2 regions of the Peribacillus sp. BM1 genome follow, and region 2 is predicted to be linked to the other one. Evidence: riboswitches for the same ligand, from Rfam matches in the RefSeq annotation. Region 2 holds a riboswitch; the other holds the start of a gene.
The links. A riboswitch is a leader RNA that binds a small molecule or an ion and turns the genes downstream of it on or off. The one in region 2 is predicted to bind cyclic di-GMP.
Positions count from the first base shown of each region.

Region 1: it holds a riboswitch for cyclic di-GMP, as region 2 does, so the genes downstream of both, AC1MGI_RS19705 (type II secretion system protein) here and AC1MGI_RS03215 (anti-repressor SinI family protein) in region 2, are expected to answer to the same signal.

Region 1 covers NZ_CM155259.1:4,116,937-4,121,548, reverse strand. The annotation lists gene AC1MGI_RS19715 (type IV pilus twitching motility protein PilT) at 1-54, shown strand, start outside; gene AC1MGI_RS19710 (type II secretion system F family protein) at 54-1,262, shown strand; cyclic di-GMP riboswitch class II at 1,330-1,413, shown strand; gene AC1MGI_RS19705 (type II secretion system protein) at 1,729-2,169, shown strand; gene AC1MGI_RS19700 (prepilin peptidase) at 2,421-3,176, shown strand; gene pilM (type IV pilus biogenesis protein PilM) at 3,194-4,165, shown strand; gene AC1MGI_RS19690 (PilN domain-containing protein) at 4,174-4,612, shown strand, end outside.
Region 2 covers NZ_CM155259.1:644,760-649,371, reverse strand. The annotation lists gene AC1MGI_RS03230 (chromate transporter) at 1-240, shown strand, start outside; gene AC1MGI_RS03225 (chromate transporter) at 237-767, shown strand; one part of gene AC1MGI_RS03220 (IS3 family transposase) at 805-1,709, opposite strand; one part of gene AC1MGI_RS03220 (IS3 family transposase) at 1,709-2,153, opposite strand; cyclic di-GMP riboswitch class I at 2,602-2,685, shown strand; gene AC1MGI_RS03215 (anti-repressor SinI family protein) at 2,714-2,860, shown strand; gene AC1MGI_RS03210 (helix-turn-helix domain-containing protein) at 2,952-3,275, opposite strand; gene secA (preprotein translocase subunit SecA) at 3,866-4,612, shown strand, end outside.

The DNA of each region.
Region 1 (4,612 bases), 930 kb from region 2:
GGGAAGATTGATTCTTATTCTGCCCTCCCTTATTTAGAAGAAGGAATCATCTAATGCCAGTTTTTCACTATCAGGGTAGAGATCGGACGGGAAGAAAAAAACAAGGGAAAATGACGGCGGACACACGAAAAGAGGCGGTCACAAGGCTAAGAGAAACAGGGATAGCTGTGACGAGTATTGATGAACTAAGGGGCATTTTATATAAAGAAATCTCCTTGGGTAGAAAAAACATAAAAAATCGTGATTTTATTATCTATCTGCGCCAGTTTTCAACATTAATTCAAGCAGGGATCAGTGTTGTAGAAGCGACAAAGATTTTGGCGGAACAAACATCGAGTAAACTGCTGCGAAAAACATTAGAACATATTGTGCAAAGTTTAGAAGAAGGAAACCCTTATTCTGAAGGAGCAGAAAAGCAACGAAATGTGTTCCCGCCTCTCTTCATAAATATGATGCGAGCGGGTGAAGCTGGCGGGAATCTAGAAGAGGTTCTGGAACGGATGGCAGTTTATTTTGAGAAACAGTATCAGACAAAGCAAAAAATACAATCGGCGATGATGTATCCGGCAACGGTTGGATGCTTGAGTGTAGGGATTATCATTTTTATGCTATCTACCGTTGTCCCTACTTTTGCAAATATGTTTGCATCATTTGGTAGTGAGCTTCCTTTTTTTACAAAGCTAGTACTCAATCTTGGCGGATTTTTTGAAAGGTTTTGGTGGGTATTTCTCTTATTAGCAGTTGGATTATATATCTTCATTCGCTATATACGATCCAATAACGAGATGAAATACTATCTTGATTATTGGCTTTTAAGAATGCCTATCTTCGGGCAACTGATTCAAAAGGCGGAGATTGCAAGAATGACGAGAACATTAAGCTCGCTTTTCAAGAGTTCTGTGCCAATTTTGCAATCTTTAACAATGGTGGAAAAGATTTTAGGAAATGAAGTGTTAACCAAGGTGATGAAACAGTCGCGACTTTCGATTGAAAAAGGCGAGTCCATGGCCATTCCGATGGAAAGACACTGGGCATTTCCGCCTATGGTCACGCAAATGATCATCGTCGGTGAAAAATCTGGTACTTTGGATGTCATGCTAGATCGCGTCGCTGATTTTTACGAAATGGAAGTAGACAATGCAACAAACCAAATGAAATCTCTCATTGAACCTTTTCTCATTATCTTTCTAGCAGTAGTTGTTGGAGGCATTGTGGCAGCCATTGCCGTTCCGATGTTCACTATATTTAACGAAATCCAATAAAAATGTTCAATATAGTAGAAAAAGTAGTTGTCAACTAGTGAATGAGTCTTATATACTAGCAATATATAAATAGATTGGAAACTGTGATTGATCATTTTTATCTGGGCACTTAAATGATCAGGAGTGAGTAGTGCAACCCGCCAATGTATATTTAATTCAAAATTATTTTTGAATTTAAATATAAACGTGGCGGTTTTTTGGTATGAAGGACATGGGAACGGGGCCTCGCGACTTATTCATATAGCTAATCTACTTAGCGGGTTTACTTATATGATCGAGAAAGCATCCGAAAACCCGGCTCCGCACCGCCATCATTGTGATTAGGTGAGTGTAGCGTGCTTCATGATCGATCTTTCATAGTAACTGGTGGCGTTTTAACGCCCTTTTAGGTTTTGTATGAAGTTTCAAGCTGTTTTATTACACCGTGTTAGATTACATAAAAAAATGAACTGAGGAGTGAACGTACATGATTAAACGAATAAAAGGCCTTATTAACAACCAAAAAGGGTTAACACTAGTGGAACTTTTGGCTGTAATCGTGATCTTAGGGATTATCGCAGCAATTGCGGTGCCGAGTATTGGGAACATTATTGATAATAGTAAGAAGGATGCACATATTGCGAATGCGCAGCAATTGGTGGGGGCAGCGAGATTGGCTGTTGCGGCGAATGATCAGACCATATTGAATGATAAAGATGGTATCACGTCAACTGATTTAATGACGGCTGGGTACCTTGAGTCAGAACTTAAAGATCCTGATGGAGACAAATACACCACAGAGCAGGTTGGAATAGCTAAAGATGCAACAACTGGTAAAGTAACATATACAGTTACGCTAAAAGGTGCAGAGAGAGGGATTACAAGTAATAATGATGTATCGAAATTAACTAGGACGGATGTTAAATAAATGCTATAAATATTGCTAAAGAGTATAACATAAGGTAATTTTCCACTCCTTTCCACAAGGAGTGCTTTTTTTATCCAATAATAATGGTCCTGCTTTATCAATCTACTAAATCTTCATCAAATAATCATCTCCAATTCAATCCAACTTCCTGTATAATAAAAGTACCAACATGACGTTAAAGCACCACATCCGGTATGAAGGATGATTTATTGAAAATAAGGAAACCAACTCCAACAAAAAGGGAGAAATCCATGACACTATTTATTTACAGCTACATAGGTATTTTAGGCTTAGTTCTCGGATCCTTTTACAATGTCGTCGGTCTTCGGGTACCGGAGAAACAGTCAATCGTACGGCCGCGGTCACAGTGTCCAACTTGCAAAAGAACGTTGACAGCTACGGATTTGGTGCCTGTGTTGTCATATGTCTTTTTAAGAGGAAAATGCCGGAACTGTCATTCGAAAATATCGCCGCTCTATCCACTTAATGAGCTTTTAACGGGTTTATTGTTTATGCTTGCATTCTATGAATTTGGATGGACAGGTGAACTAGTAATTGCACTTACCTTCATCTCGTTGTTAGTCATTATTTTTGTATCTGATATTGTCTATATGATTATTCCTAATAAAGTGCTGTTGTTTTTTGTTCCTCTTGTTTTAGTTGGCCGTTTAGTCGTGCCATTAGATCCGTGGTGGGATATGTTTGTCGGCGCGGTCGTTGGCTTTGGTCTGCTTTTTTTCATTGCTGTCATTAGTAAAGGCGGCATGGGTGGGGGAGATATTAAACTGTTTTTCGTGTTGGGCTTGGTTCTCGGTCTCAAGCTGACTCTCCTTACCTTTGCCTTGGCAAGCTTCTTTGGAGCCTTGTATGGAGTAGCTGGCATGATATGGGGGAATTATAAGAAACGGCAGCCGATTCCTTTTGGTCCATTTATTGCAATGGGTGCGTTGCTTTCCTATTTTTATGGGAATGAAATCTTAAACTATTACTTTACTATGTTTTATTGAAGCGGGTGATGAAGAGAGTGAGTGCATTTAATAGACAACATCGGGTTCATCTAGCCATTAAAGATCGGTATATGCGGTTTGTGGAATCTGGAAAAAAGCGAAAACTGCTAGCCTATGGGCAAAAGAGCCTTCCAGATGGTGTGATCGTTGAGGGGCAAATTAAAGATCGTGAAACGCTCGAACTGATTGTCGATGAAATGGTCGATCAATGGAAGCTTAAAGGGAAAAAAGTTTCTTTCTGTGTACCTGATTCAACGGTAATCGTTAGGAAAATTCATGTTTCGAATGAAATTCCAGATCATGAACTGAATGGCTATTTATATATGGAATTGGGCCAGAGCATCCATCTGCCTTTTGCAGACCCTTTAATCGAAGCTGTGCCTTTAGAAAAAACGGCTGAAAACCGAGACGTGTTGTTATTTGCTTCAAGAGAAACCGTGTTACATGAATTTACAGCATTATTAAAGCGGGCATCTCTTAAACCTGACATTGCAGATCTATCAGTGCTATCGCTATATAGAATGTATTATCATCTAGGTCTTGCTAAGCAGGATGAGCATGTATTAATGGTGCAAATTGGGTTAGATGCATTTGTTTTATCTGTTTTTAACGAACATAAACCCGTTTTTTCGCGTCATTATCCTTTGGAATTTCATGATGAGCACTTTGAACTTTCTAAAAGTCGCAGTGGCTCGGAATTTTATTCTTGGGTGGGTGCACTGAACGAATTAAACAGCCAATCTCAGGATATTACCATGGAAATCGAACGTTTTCTATCCTATTATCATTTCAATCTTACAAAAGGAAATCATCGTATCTCAAAGCTCGTTTTGTCAGGAGACCATCCTTGTATGGAAACTTTTTATTCGGCTATACATACTGCGATTGAAGTATCCGTTCAGCCATTACTTGAACCACTATTTCAAACGAAAAAAGGAATGAACATCCCTCCTGTATATGCTGAATGTATTGGACTAGCGTTAAAGTAGGTGTCAACATGCTTGTAGATATTAACTTATTACCTAAAAAAGAAAAAAAACGACGTACCGTTGTCCTCATGATTTTGTTGACGGGGATCGTGCTATTGGTCAGTGGATTCTTCTTCATGACTACCTATCAAGCACAGAAGGCCCGATTGGTAGAACTGGAGCAAGAGTTAATGTTGACTAAAGAATTAAAAGTCGCGAAGGAAAAAGAGCGAACTCAGAGTGTTGAGTCCAAATCTGTGCGTGAATTGACAGCGGCGATTCAATGGGTTGAAGAACATCAAAGTTCAACCTTTTTCATCATGAGAACTGTATCTTCATTATTACCTGAACGAGGGTTTATCGTAGATTTTTCCTATCAAGAAGATGGGACTGTGCAGCTTACTGTTCAGTTCGATTCTTCCCGGGAGGCAGCTTATTACTTGAAAAGTATTTCAAATTCAGCCATTA
Region 2 (4,612 bases):
ACAGCAGCGGTCGTTCCAGTTGTCGCTGTGATGCTGCTAACCATGACTGTAGAGTTTTTAAAAAAATCAGGCTCATCTAGTATGGGTTGGCTGTGGACTATTGTCTTCGTTTTGCTTGGACTTTTGTTCATGCAACTGCTGAATGTGCACCCTGCTATTATTATTATTTCTCTGATTATTGGGGCATTACTTAAGAAAGATCCTGCTTCTAGACCTGATAAGGAGGCAGAAAAGTCATGATTTATTTACAGATTTTCTGGGCATTTTTCATTTCAGGCATCCTCGGATATGGTGGTGGTCCAGCGTCGATTCCGTTAATTGAAAAGGAAGTCGTCGACCGATATGGTTGGTTTACGGTTCACGAATTCAGTGAAGTGATTGCAATAGGGAATGCGCTGCCTGGCCCGATTGCGACCAAGATGGCCGGTTATATTGGATTTGAGCAGGCAGGTATCCTCGGCGCCGTTGTCGGGGTATTCGCTGCAGTAGCCCCTTCACTCATTTTAATGCTTGGACTGCTTAGCATCTTGATGCGACACAAAGAATCCCCAAGGGTGAAAAGAGTGACGGTCGTCGTACGTCCTATCATCGCTGTGTTGCTAGGGTTGATGGCGTATGATTTCTTTTTCACCGCATATGAAGGAATTGGTTGGATTCAGACACTAGTAATTGGTGCGATTAGTTATATGTTACTTGGTAAATTGAATGTGCATCCTGCCTATGTAATCGCTGGTGCTTTAGTATATGGTGCTATTTTTCTTGGATGAAAAAATTGATCTGACCCAATAAAGTTAGACAAATATTTTAGGCAACTTTTAAGATCCGAGTTCGGTATTCTACCGGGCTCAGGTCTTTTAATTTTGCCTTCATTCTTTTGTGATTGTAGTACTCAATGTACTCTTTTAATTCTCTTTCAAAATGAGCCATACTTTCAAATTCTTGCAGGTACAGCAATTCAGACTTTAATAAGCCGAAGAAATTCTCGATAACGGCATTATCTAAGCAGTTACCCTTACGAGACATGCTTTGTGTAATTCGGTGCTCTTGTAATGTTTTCTGATACTTCTTCATTTGATAATGCCAGCCTTGATCGGAATGAAGAATGACTTTGTCTTCCGGTTTAAGACGTTTTATTGCTTCATCTAACATATTGCCCACGAGTTGATAGACAGGGCGGCTCATGACTTTGTACGCAATAATTTCGCCATTACATAAATCGAGGACAGGCGACAGATAACGTTTTTCCCCGAAAAGATGGAATTCGGTCACATCTGTTACCCATTTTTGATTCATTTTATCTGCGTTAAAATCACGTTGTAATACGTTCGGCGCGATTTTACCCACGTTCCCTTTGTAAGAACGATACTTCTTCATACGGACCATGCATTTTAAGCCAAGCTCATTCATTAAACGATTGATGGTCTTCGGATCATGAATAAAACCATATTTCTTTAGCTCTTTTGTGATGCGACGATACCCATAGCGACCTTTATGTTCATGATAAATCTTCTTAATTGCCTCTTTTATATCGGCGTATTTGTCCACTCGGTCTAATCGTTTCTCCCAATAATAATAAGTGCTGCGTGGAATGTCTGCGACTTCAACTAGATCCACAACGCCATACGGATCCTTTAGTTCAAAAATTACTTGCGCTTTGATTTGGTTTGTAATTTTTCCTGCATTTGAACTAAAGTATTCAACTTTTTTAAGTAAGCATTCTCCACTTCTAAACGCTCGATTTTCGCTTGTAACGCTTCTACTGAGCCCTCAGCTGGTGTCGTTTTAATTGTTTTCTTCTTCATAGATGGACGCCCCTTTTTCTTTGGTTCTAGCGCGTCCAATCCCTTTGTTTTCAGCAACTGATCCCATTGATAAATGGTACTGGGAGCAGAAATATTAAATGTGCTTGCCGTTTCTCGAAAAGACGCGCCCGTTTCGTTCATAAAATTGAGTACGTCTAGTTTAAACTGACTGGAGTAACTTGTATAGCCCTTCTGAAAACCTTCTGCCCCTTGCGCTTCAAATAATTTAACCCAAGTAATGACTAGTGATTTCACTGTACCAATGCTTTCTGCAATGGTTTTATAGCCTTCCTTTCCAGTTAAATAACGTTCTACCGCTTTTAACTTATCCTCTACTGTATATTTAGACATAAAAACACCCCGTAAATGTTAGTTTGGTGTCTAACATTTACGGGGCAGTTCATCAAAGGGATTTTTCGTTATGATCACATTAATGAATATATTGTGTAGATACGTTTTTTAAAAGCGAAAAACGTATCGCTAGAAAGAAGTGCTTCATTTAGTAGAGTGATAAAGGCTAGTGGATTTGTCCCAGTCGCGGGTGAAATTGAAGGTACAATGGCGAAAGATCTAGACTATATGTCATGAGTATAAAAGGCCGAATTAGATGACGATAAAAATACTTTAAATGATCTAGCTTCCAACTTATTTATATTTGGATTATGTAGAAGTTAGTCGATCTATGTTGTATATTGTCAAAAAATGAAAAAAATTAAGGTAATATATTTCAATTTAATTTCATAAAGTTACATCAAAAATACAAAAAATTCTGTATAATCAAGAAAAAGGAAAGTGCTTACACAGAAAAGGGCAAACCTATTGAAAAGTAGGGACGCAAAGCCGCGGGTCTAAGGTATTGTGCTACGATGGCTGGGCTGCCTGAAATACATGGTATTTTAGGAGGGATTGGGTTGGAGGATGTAACCGTTTATGAAGAATGGATCGAGCTAATGATACAAGCTAAGGAACTAGGACTGAGGAAAGAGGAAGTCCTTCATTTCTTGGAGCAAAAAGCAATCGAAAATAAAAAAGATGAACCAACCTATCATATGATTTAAAATGTATAAACCCCTTAAACAAACTGGTTTTTTACGAAAGCCCAGTTCGTTTAAGGGGTTTATTTTTTAGGCCGGACATGGAAACAGGGCTTCAATCCTCTTGCTTTAATTTCCATTTATTGAATTCGATGAATTCACGGAATTGATCTTTGGATACGCCAGATTTCATCGCTTCTTGAACAATGTTCATCCATTCCGCGTCAAGGCCATCTTTGGCTGGCTCATCATATATGAGAGAGTCAACAGGAATTTGCAGCACTAAGGCGATTTTTTCAAGAAACTGGATGGATGGATTTGTTTGTAGATTTCTTTCAAGGGAGCTTAAATAGGACTTGGCAACTCCTGCTTTTTCTGCAAGTTCTGTCATGGACATTCTATTTTCTTGTCTCAGTTTTTTTACGCGATCACCGATCATATTATCACACCCCAAAAACTTTTCTGAAGATATTTTTAATTCTGAAGCTGTTAGTATCCATTCTAACAGTTTTCATAGTAGTTAATCTATAATTTTTCATAATAACGTGAAGTTGTACCTACACTTTATACATGGTAATATTAAGGGTGCACCTATTTACTATGAAATATAATGGGTAAAATAAAGTGAGACTTCCATCAGTGTTTTTCTCCACTGATGGTTAGTTGAACCAATCGGGGATTTACTTCAAAAAGCGAGGCGACTGGTACAAAGAACGTCTCCTAAGATCGCTCACGTCCTGTGAGCAACAGAGACGCCATCACATCCTGTGATAGTCCGACAAGCATAAGCTGGAATACGGCGTGGCGTAGTTTGCCACAGAGTATTACAGCTTATGACCTCGAGGGGCTAGGAGCCGCAGCTAGATTAGGCTGTTTATCTCCACCTTATTTTTTCTTGATTCTTTTACAAAAATTGTGTTGGGGGTATTACAGCCTGTAAACCGGGATATCCGTTAATTTAATCTTATGAAACCTAAGTACTTTTTACTTTTTTGATAAAGACTTCTATATAAAGAGGAGCGTTTTTGAATGCTTAATATTTTAAATAAAGTGTTTGACCCGAATAAACGAGAATTGAAGCGCCTTGAGAAGCTGGCTGATCAAATTGAGATGCTAGCGGATGAAACAGCTTCTTTATCAGATGACCAACTGCGTGGGAAAACAGAAGAATTCAAAGAGCGGTACCAAAAAGGAGAAACGGTCGATGATTTGCTTATCGAGGCATTCGCGACGATTCGTGAAGGGGCGAGACGAGCGTTAGGGATGTATCCATTCCGCGTCCAGCTAATGGGGGGAATTTCCCTTCATGACGGGAATATTTCTGAGATGAAGACCGGGGAAGGTAAAACGTTGACTTCCACTCTTCCTGTTTATTTGAACGCGATTACTGGGAAAGGTGTTCATGTTGTTACAGTCAATGAATACTTGGCAAGCCGTGATGCACAAGAAATGGGCAAGCTCTATGAGTTCATGGGCTTGACGGTTGGTTTGAATATAAATGGCATGTCCAAAGAAGAAAAACAAGAAGCGTACAATGCAGATATTACGTATAGCACGAATAATGAGCTTGGCTTCGATTATTTACGTGATAATATGGTTCTTTATAAAGAGCAAATGGTGCAGCGTCCTTTGCATTTTTCTGTCATTGATGAAGTGGACTCAATCCTAATTGATGAAGCTCGTACCCCATTAATTATTTCGGGTTCGGCACAAAAATCAGCTCAGTTATATATTCAAGCGAATGCATTCGTACGCACGCTAACTGTGGAAAAGGAT